Regions from separate parts of the Kitasatospora sp. NPDC058444 genome, predicted to be linked through region 2. Evidence: riboswitches for the same ligand, from Rfam matches in the RefSeq annotation. Region 2 holds a riboswitch; each other region holds the start of a gene.
The links. Region 2 has a riboswitch for cyclic di-AMP ahead of ACFWP2_RS07865 (transglycosylase family protein). Riboswitches for the same ligand answer to the same signal wherever they lie in the genome.

Region 1: another riboswitch for cyclic di-AMP. It lies ahead of ACFWP2_RS01640 (NlpC/P60 family protein); the one in region 2 lies ahead of ACFWP2_RS07865 (transglycosylase family protein).
Region 3: another riboswitch for cyclic di-AMP. It lies ahead of ACFWP2_RS08915 (peptidoglycan DD-metalloendopeptidase family protein); the one in region 2 lies ahead of ACFWP2_RS07865 (transglycosylase family protein).

Annotation. Positions count from the first base shown of each region.
Region 1 covers NZ_JBHXLL010000001.1:353,662-356,926, forward strand. Annotated here, with positions in the region: gene ACFWP2_RS01635 (NlpC/P60 family protein) at 1-839, shown strand, start outside; cyclic di-AMP (ydaO/yuaA leader) riboswitch at 1,178-1,331, shown strand; gene ACFWP2_RS01640 (NlpC/P60 family protein) at 1,342-2,472, shown strand; gene ACFWP2_RS01645 (NlpC/P60 family protein) at 2,747-3,265, shown strand, end outside.
Region 2 covers NZ_JBHXLL010000004.1:343,825-347,089, forward strand. Annotated here, with positions in the region: gene ACFWP2_RS07865 (transglycosylase family protein) at 1-1,234, opposite strand, end outside; cyclic di-AMP (ydaO/yuaA leader) riboswitch at 1,221-1,391, opposite strand; gene ACFWP2_RS07870 (hypothetical protein) at 1,846-2,799, opposite strand.
Region 3 covers NZ_JBHXLL010000005.1:312,278-315,542, forward strand. Annotated here, with positions in the region: gene ACFWP2_RS08910 (APC family permease) at 1-367, opposite strand, end outside; gene ACFWP2_RS08915 (peptidoglycan DD-metalloendopeptidase family protein) at 817-1,782, opposite strand; cyclic di-AMP (ydaO/yuaA leader) riboswitch at 1,785-1,922, opposite strand; gene ACFWP2_RS08920 (MFS transporter) at 2,277-3,265, shown strand, end outside.

The DNA of each region.
Region 1 (3,265 bases), on a different contig from region 2:
AGGAGCGGGCCGACCAGCTGCGCAAGCAGGCCGACCAGCTGCAGGACCAGGTGGCCCGCAGCCAGGAGCAGATGACCCAGCTCCAGGGCGGCCTCGCCGAGGTGGCGGGCGAGCAGTACCGCTCCGGCGGCATCGACCCGTCCGTCCAGCTGATGCTCTCCTCCGACCCGTCCGGCTACCTGGAGAAGGCCTCCACCGTCCAGCAGGCCAGCACCAGCCAGGCCGAGGCGCTCAAGGGGCTGCTGGACCAGCAGCGCCGGCTGGACCAGGAGAAGGCCGAGGCGGCCGCCGTGCTCGCCTCGCTGGACACCACCACCAAGGACCTGAACCAGGCCAAGGCGGACGTCAACACCAAGCTGAAGACCGCCCAGGACCTGCTGAACTCGCTGAGCGCCGCCGACCGCGCCGCGCTGAAGGCCCAGCAGGCGCAGGACGACCGCGCCTCGCGGGGCAGCGATCGGGTCGACCTCGGCAGCCTGCCGCCGGCCAGTGGCTACGCGGGCGTGGCGGTGTCCAAGGCGATGGGCAAGCAGGGCTCGCCGTACGTGTGGGGCGCCACCGGCTCGACCACCTTCGACTGCTCGGGCCTGATGGTCTGGGCGTACGGGCAGGCCGGCGTCTCGCTGCCGCGCACCTCGCAGGAGCAGGGCCACTACGGCACCCGGGTGCCGTCGCTGGACCAGGCCCAGCCGGGCGACCTGGTGATCTACGGCTCCGACATGCACCACGTCGGGATGTACATCGGCAACGGCATGGTGGTCCACGCGCCGCACACCGGTGACGTGGTGAAGGTGATGAAGGCCGACGCGATGTCGATCAACACCATCCGCCGGGTCTGACGGTCCGACACGCCCGCGGGGCTCCTCCGGGGCCTGTGAAAAGCGCCACCCCTCCGACGGGGTGGCGTTCGGCTTCGCGTGCCCTTTCGCGACCACATGCTGAGAATCGATCAGCCTTGCGTGCGCCAGTGGTCACCATCGGTCATATTCACAAAAGAACTTGGGAAATCTTCGGTCTTTTTTCTGACAAGGATTTGAACGGATCACGGTTCAGTTACTAGGGTCGTGCTCTGAACCACCGCACTGTCGATCGCCCAGCCAGGGTGGCGGCGGTGGTTACCGCCGAGTTCGCGAGGCAGCGGGGCAGGTCGAAGCGACTGCCCGACAGGGGAGCCCAGTGGTCGGGGGCGCTGCGGAGCGGAGCCGGGGAACCACGTTCCTCCGGGGTGAATCGGCGCCAGGTCGGCCGTTGGAACGGCCGTGAGGCGCCGTAGGGCATGCTTCCGGCCCGAACCCGTCAGCTCACCCGGTAGGCGGACGTAGGAAGAAGGAGTCCGCCTTCGTGGCGTCCCATCGTCGTCCCAAGCCCGCAGGCCGCGCCCGGGTCTCGATCCTGACCGGTGTCGCCGCAGCCGCCGTCGTCCTGTCCGCGCAAGGCGCCCACGCCGACCCGCAGCCGACCAAGGAACAGGTCAAGGGGCAGGTCGACCAGCTCAACGAGCAGGCCGAGGTCGCGACCGAGAACTACAACGCCGCCCAGGCCAAGCAGCAGGAGCTGGAGAAGCAGGTCTCCGGCCTCCAGGACCAGGTGGCCCGTCAGCAGGCCCAGGTCACCGAGCTCCAGGGCGGCCTGGCCGAGATCGCCGGCGAGCAGTACCGCAACGGGGGCATCTCCCCGACCGTCCAGCTGATGTTCTCCTCCAGCCCGGACACCTTCCTCAGCCAGGCCGGCGCGCTGAACCAGGCCGGCAGCACCCAGAAGGGTCAGCTGAAGGAGCTCCAGGAGCAGCAGCGCAAGCTCGACCAGGACCGCAACGAGGCCCAGGGCAAGCTCGCCGAGCTGGAGTCGACCACCCAGCAGCTGAAGGCCTCCAAGGACGAGGTCCAGGGCAAGCTGAAGGCGGCCCAGGACCTGCTCAACACGCTGACCGAGCAGGAGCGCCAGGCGCTGCGCCAGGCCGAGGAGAAGGCCGCGGCGGACGCCAAGGCCAAGGCCGACGCCGCCGCCCAGGCCCAGCAGCAGGCCGACCGCGCCTCGCGCGACAACAGCCGCGGCGACCTCTCCGCCCCGTCGACCACCGCTCCGACGACCACCGCTCCGGTGAAGGTGGCCCCCGGCAGCTCGCGTGGTTCCGCCGCTCTCGCGGCCGCCGCGTCCAAGGTCGGCAGCCCGTACGTGTGGGGCGCCACCGGCCCGGGCTCCTTCGACTGCTCCGGCCTGATGGTCTGGGCGTACAACCAGGCCGGCGTGTCGCTGCCGCGCACCTCGCAGGCGCAGGCCTCGGCCGGCACCCGGATCGGCTCGGACATCTCCCAGGCCCAGCCCGGCGACCTGCTGATCTTCTACAGCGACGCCCACCACGTCGGCATCTACGCCGGCAACGGCCAGGTGCTGCACGCTCCCAAGCCGGGTGCGTCGGTGCGCTACGAGGCGGTCACCAACATGCCGCTGACCTCCGTCGTGCGGGTCTGATCCCCGCTCGGACGCTTCCAGGCCCGGTCTCCCCCAGGGGAGGCCGGGCCTGCGGCATTTCCGGGGCTTTCCCGCGGCTTCTTCCCGGGGCTTCCTCCCGGGGCTTTCCCCGCGAGTCGATCTGATGTCCGATAAGGGGTCGAATATTCGGGTTGGTGAGGGTTTGGACTCGCCTGCCCGGACTCGCTAACGTCTGCCACCGGACTCCCGCTCGACGGCCGCCCCTCCCGGTGCGGCGGCGGGGGCCCACCGCAGGATTGGAGCCGCTGCCGCCATGCCCGTGCACCGCCGTTCCCAACTGCTCACCCGGGCGCTGGTGCTGACCGCGGCCGCCGCCACCGCCCTGGGCGTGGCCGCCGGAGGCAGTGCCCAGGCCGCCCCCGGCAGCCCGGACCCGGGCGACCGCCAGGACGTCAAGACGCAGGTGGAGCAGCTGTACGACGAGGCCGAGCAGGCGTCCGAGAGGTTCAACGCGGCGCAGGAGGCCCAGCGGCGGCTCCAGGGCGAGACCACGATCCTCCAGGGCGAGATCGCGCTGGCCCAGGACCAGCTCAACGAGCTGCGCGGCGACCTGGCGACGGTGGCCGGGGCCGAGTACCGCGGCGGCGGGATGACCCAGACGGCCCAGCTGATCCTCTCCTCCGACCCGGAGGGCTACCTGGCCCGCGCCCGCACCCTGGACCAGGCCGCCACGCGTCAGCAGGAGACCCTGCACGAGCTGGTCACCCGGCAGCGCCGGCTCGACCAGCGCCGCACCGAGGCGGCCGGCAAGCTCGCCGAGCTGGACGAGACC
Region 2 (3,265 bases):
CCGGCTGGAGGCTGTCCAGCGAGACGTGGGTGCTGGCGGCGGCCTGGTCGGCGGCGACGCGCGGGATGGAGATGCCCGCGGCGCGCAGCGCGGCCTGGGTCAGTCCGGAGCAGTCCCAGCCGCCGTTGCCGGTGCCGCCGTAGACGTACGCCTGACCGACCTTCGACTCGGCGAAGGAGACCGCGGCGGCCATGCTGCCGGTGGCGGCCGGAGCCTGGGTCTGGGTCTGGGTGTCGGTCTGCGGGGCGGGCTTGGCGGCCGGCTTGGTGGACGGCTTGGCGGCCGGGGTCTGGGCCGGCGCGGTCGGCTGGGTGTTCACGGCACCGCCGTTCGCGGACTGGCCGGACTTCTGCGAGCGGTCGAACCAGGTGAAGTCCGAGCCGGACTTGCCGGTGGAGGACTGGCCGGCCTGGGCCTGGCCGTTGCCGCCGAAGGACAGGTGCTGGCCCGGGTAGATGGTGTCCGGGCCGTCGGTCAGGGTGCCGCGGTTGAGCTCGTACAGCCGCTGCCAGCCGCCCTGCACCTGGTGCTGGTCGGCGATCGCGGACAGCCAGTCGCCCTCGACGACCGTGTAGTCGCCGCCCTGGGCCTGCTGCTGGCGCTTCTGGACCCAGTCGCCGCGGTTGCCGGAGGTGGCGGAGTCGGTGGTGGCCTGCGCACCGTCCTGGGCGGGCGCCGCGGGCTTGGCGGCCGGGGCCTGGGACGGCGCGGGCTGTGCGGGCTTGGCGGCCGGAGCGGCCGGCTTGGCGCTCTGGGCGGGCGCGGCGGGCTTGGCGGCGGTCGAGCCCGCGGTGGAGGCGGAGGTGGAGCCCGCCGAGGTGTCGACGGTGGCCGCCGGGCCGCCCTTGGTGAGGCCGGCCTGGACCGAGCACACCGGCCAGGCGCCGGGGCCCTGCGAGGCGAGGACCTTCTCGGCGACGGCGATCTGCTGGTCCTTGGTGGCCAGGTCGGCGCGCGCCGCGAAGGCGGTGCCGCCGAAGGCGGACCAGGTGCTGGAGGTGAACTGGAGGCCGCCGTAGAAGCCGTTGCCGGTGTTGATGCTCCAGTTGCCGCCGCTCTCGCACTGGGCGACCTTGTCCCAGGTGGCGACGGAGGCGGCGGAGGCGGTGCCGGAGGCGATGCAGGGAACGGTGAGGCCGATGCCGGCGACGCCGAGGGCGGCGATCACACGACGGGTGCGGCTGGACAGGCGGGTGCCGTTGGTGGGCAGCATGAAGACGCGGTCCTCTCCCACGCCTGCGAGGTGAGCTGTCGGATTCGGGCTGGAGTTGCCCGGCCGCGCTGTGGGCGCGGCTTCACCCCTAGCCCTGGACCGTTCCGAAGACCGGTCCGGGGCGACTTACCTGTGGGTCCCCCGCTCCTGCCGTGGTGCGATTTCGCGCTGCCAGGACATCCGACGGCAGGACTCGGCGTTGCGGATGAACCGGGTTCGTGTGGTCACGAACGGGGAGCACGTTAATCAGACTTAAGTTCAAACTGCAAACCACTGTGATGCGCATCACGGTTTGGAGGAAGCTGCCAAAATTGCAGCTCTTCATGATCGTAAATGATCGTTTTCAAGCAACGGCGCTGCGGAAGCCCACAACTGGCATCGCTTCAGGAGCGGCGTGACGGCGCATCGAATCGCGCGGTGGGGCATCCCGGCAGGGGAGGCGGCGGCCCCGATTCGAGCATCCGCGGCCGCGTTTCCTATTTCCTTTCAAAGGGGCCAGAACGGACATTCCGCTTCATTGGCGTCCGACTTCCGTGCGGGCCGGTCACGGGTGGGCGGAACAAAGTCGAAGGGCCCGGAACGGAAAAACCGTTCCGGGCCCTTCGGTGCGCGCGACCGGCGCGCGGTGTCGACTACTGCCCCGAGGGCCCCTCGGAGGCCGCGTGGGCGCCGCGAACGCCCTCCGGGGCACCCTCGGCCTCGGCGGCGGCCGCCGCCTCCGCCTCGGCCCGTGCCAGGTCCTCCGGGGAGGGCGCGGGCAGCGCCGCCAGGTAGGTGGAGGCGATCAGCTGGCCGACCGACGGGTACGAGCCCAGCGGCGCGGCCGACGGGCAGCCGGTCTCCTCGGCGGCGGTGGCGAGCAGCTCGGAGTCCGCCTCCGGACCGATCACCAGCGGGGCCAGCGCCGGACGCTGCGAGCCGGTTTCCTTGAGGTGGTTGACGGCCGCGGCCACCGAGCCGGGCACGTCGAGCGCGGCGGCGACGACCGGCACGGCCAGTCGGGCGGCCAGCAGCACCCCGGTGATGCCGGCCGCGGCGGCCGCGTCCTCGCCGCCGACGGTGGTCAGCACCACGCCGTCCGCGGCGGTCGCGATGGCGAACAGCCGGGCGCGGTCGGCCCGGGCCAGCCCGGCCTCGGACAGCCGGACGTGCACGGCCTCGGCCAGCAGCGGGTGCGGGCCCAGCGGGTCGGTGACGGGCGCGCCGTACTCGGCGGCGAGCGCGTGAAGCTCGGTCAGGAAGGTGTGCGGACCGGGCACCAGCGGCACCAGGACGGGCATCGGCAGCCCGGCCTCGGCGGCCGCGGCCAGCAACTCGGCCACGGTGCGGTCCTCGTCGCCCGCGCCCTCGCCGCCGGGCAGGTAGCCGACCGCGGTCCGGACGCCGTTCTGCTCGGTGCGGACGATCGAGAGCAGTTCCTCGACGACCGAGCGGGACTCGGGCCCGGCGGTCGCGGGTACGGCGAGCACCAGGGCCGGGGCGCCGGACGGGATCTCGGGGCGCTCGGGACGACGGTGGCGCCCCCGCGCACGGGAGCCTGGAGTGCGGACGGGCAGTGGCGCGCCCGGGATGGCTGCGGTGCTCATGCCGGAGATCGTAGGACATCTGCCGGTCCGGCTTGCAGTCGGCTGCCGTACGGCTTCGGCGCGGTTGCGGCGTGGAGCCGGTGCGGAGACCGTGCGGAGCCGGTGCGAAGAGGGTGCGTCTCCGGTGCCGGTCCGGGTGCTTTGCCCATAATCCGGACATTCCGCTCCCAGCCCCCGCGGGACCGCCGACGGTTGCCACGACGTGATCCGAGGAGGCTGACGTTGCACCTGGGGCGCGTGAGATGTCTCACAGCATGAAGGTGGTTTGACGGAGGGTCACGGGGATGCGACTCCCGGCATTCGAAGATCGACATTCAGCGGGGAGGTGCTCACGGCCGGTTATCGCGCGTCCGACGATTCATCGGCTATGTCCGTTTACGTACCGTCAGGAGAAGGGTCCGTGAAGAGTTCGCGGTTGCGCGCAAAAGGCGTCCTGCACCTGCAACGTCCCGTGCTGATGCACGTG
Region 3 (3,265 bases), on a different contig from region 2:
CGACGTACGCGAGCACCGCGAGCAGCCCCGAGGCCATCCCGACCACCCGGCCCAGCCCGTGCGAGACGTAGCCGTAGAACGCGCCGGCCGCGGTGATGTGACGGGCCATCGCCACGTACCCGACCGAGAACACCGTCAGCACCACCGTCGCCACGATGTACGCGGCGGGCGCGCCGGCACCGTTGCCCTGCCCGACGATGATCGGCAGGTTGCCGGTCATCGCGGTGATCGGGGCGGCGGTGGCGAGCGCCATGAACACCACGCCGACCAGGCCGACCGAGTCCGCCTTCAGCCGGTCGACGCCGCCCGTCCCGGGCCGCTCCCGCCCTGCCGTCTCCCCCGCCACGTCCCCGCTCCGGACCGCCATCCGGCCTCCTCGCCTCGCGGACGCGCGCGACCGCCGGACCGGCCGGGCGCTGACCGTCCGCCAGCATGGCGCGCCGACGACCCCCGCGCGGCCCGCGAAAACCCGCCGGAGCAGCCGGGTTGACGCCGCGTTCGACCGTTCGAACGACGCTCCGGAGCCGGCCGAACGAGCTCGCGGACCGGCCGAACCGGCCCGGCCGAACCGGCCCGGCCGAACCGGCGCGGCCACGGCCGGGCCCACAGCCGGACAGCGGCCGGAAACGGGAGCGGCCGGCCCGGCCGCGCGAGGAGGTCCTCGTGCGGCCGGGCCGGCCTGGGCGTGTCCCGCGCCCATGTCCGCCGTGCGGCGATCACCCGGTCGAGCGGTCACCCGACATGACCATCCCGGAGGATCGATTCGCCCCGCAGCAGCGGTGGTTCCGGAAACCCTCGGGGCTCAGTGGCCCTGGGTCAGAGCGCGACGCCGTGGGCGCGCAGGTAGGTGACCGGGTTGATGTCCGAGCCGTACTCCGAGCCGTTGCGGATCTCGAAGTGCAGGTGCGGGCCGGTCACGTTGCCGGTGGCGCCGGAGAGGCCGATCTGCTGGCCGACGGTGACGGTCTGACCGATCTTCACACCGATCGAGGAGAGGTGCGCGTACTCGGCGTAGTGGCCGTCGGCGAGCTTGATCTCGACCTCGTTGCCGTAGGCACCGCCGTTGCCGGCCTTGACCACGACACCGTTGGCGACGGCGCGCAGCGGGGTGCCGGTGGAGGCGACGAAGTCCTGGCCGGTGTGGTGGCCGGAGGCCCACATGGAGCCGGCCACGCCGTAGGCGGTGCCGAGCTTCGGGTTGGCCAGCGGGGCGACGAAGCCGGAGGTGGCGGCGGCGACCGGAGTGGCGGTCACGACCGGGGCCGGAGCGGCGACCTGCACCTGGGTCTGGAGCTGGGCGGACGGCTTGGCGGCCTCGGTCTTCACCTGGACCTGGGCCTGCGGCGCGGCGGCCTGGGTCGCCGGGGCGGCCGGCTTGGCCGGAGCGGTCGGCTTGGCCGGAGCCGCGGGCTTGGCCGGAGCGGCGTCGGCGGACGGCGCGGCGGCGTGGCCCGGCAGCGCGAGCTGCTGGCCCGGGAAGATCAGGTCGGGGTTGGCACCGACGACCGAGCGGTTCTGCTCGAACAGCGCGTGCCAGCCGCCCTCGACGTTCTTGGCGTCGGCGATCTTGGACAGGGTGTCGCCGCTGACGACGCGGTAGCTCTCCTGCGCGGCCTGGGCGGCCGGGGCAGCGGCCTGCGCGACCGGGGCGGCCGGGGCGGTGTGGGCCTGGGCGCTCACCGCGGTGATGAGCGGGAGGGCGAAGGAGACACCGGTGACGGCGGTGGCGATGCCGATGCGGGCGGCGCGGGGCAGGGCGATACGACGAGCCTGAGCAGGCATGGAAGTTTCCTCTCCGACGCCTGCGAGGTGAGCTGTCGGGTTCGGGCTGGAGTTGCCCGGCCGCATGCGCGGCTTCACCCCTAGCCGGCCCTGGACGCCCGCGCCCTGAGGCGCGAACTCCGGTCCGGCGACTTACCTGTGGGTCCCCCGCTCCTGCCGTACAGAGTTCGTTTCGAACCACCGGGCAGCGGCAGGACTCGGCGTTCCACCCGGTGGATCCGTCCGGACTGGCCGGGCGGTCGCTGAACTAAAACCCATCCGTTCGGGTGAAGCAATGTCGATCTCTTGAATCGGCAACCATCCCCCCTGCCCCCGTGACCCTCCGCAGGCCGAAGGGCACAGTGCGTACACAATCCATTCACGCCCCGCCACTGATCCACGACCCTGCGCCGAGATCGGCGACACTGCGCAGCCGGCCGTTCACTCAGGGCCGATCGTCAACACACCCACCGGTGACCCTTGTCACGTGCGCCTCGGCAGCGCAGGATTCGCCCGTGGCCACCTCCGAGGCCGGCACCCTGCGCCTGGGCACCGCGCAGGGTCGCTGGGTACTACTGGCGACGGTGCTCGGCTCCAGCATGGCGATGCTCGACGGCACCGTGGTGAACGTCGCCCTGCCCCGGATCGGCGCCGACCTCGGCGCCTCCCTGGCGTCCCTGCAATGGACCCTGAACTCCTATCTGCTCACCCTGGCGGGCCTGATCCTGCTCGGCGGCGCGCTCGGCGACCGGTACGGACGGCGCAAGGTCTTCCTGATCGGCGTGGTCTGGTTCGCCGTCGCCTCCGCGGCCTGCGCCGCCGCACCGAACATCCACGTGCTGATCGCCGCCCGCGCCGTGCAGGGCATCGGCGGGGCGCTGCTCACCCCCGGTTCGCTCGCCATGCTCCAGGCGGTCTTCCACCCCGACGACCGCTCGGCGGCGGTCGGCCTCTGGTCCGGCCTCGGCGGGGTGTCGGCGGCGGTCGGCCCCTTCCTCGGCGGCTGGCTGGTGGACGGCCCCGGCTGGCGCTGGATCTTCCTGCTGAACCTGCCGCTCGCCGCCGCGGTGATCGCGGTCGCCGGCCGGTCGGTGCCGGAGAGCCGGGACGAGACCGCCACCGGCCGCTTCGACGTGCTGGGCGCCGTGCTCGCCGCCCTCGCCCTCGGCGCGATCACCTACGCGCTGACCGCGGCCGGCGAGGGCCTGTCCCCCGCGGTCTGGGTCAGCGGGGTGATCGGGGTGGTGCTCGGCCTCGCCTTCGTGACCGTCGAACGCCGCGCGCCCGAACCGATGCTGCCGCTCGGACTGTTCTCCTCCCGGCTGTTCACCGCGGTGAACCTGGTCACCCTGTGCGTGTACGCGGCGTTCAGCGGCGTCTTCTTCCTGCTGGTGGTGCAGCTCCAGATCGTGTCCGGGTTCTCGCCGCTGGTCTCGGGCTTCGCGCTGGTGCCGATCACCGTGCTGATGCTGCTGCTGTCCGCGCGCGCCGGGCGCCTCGGCAA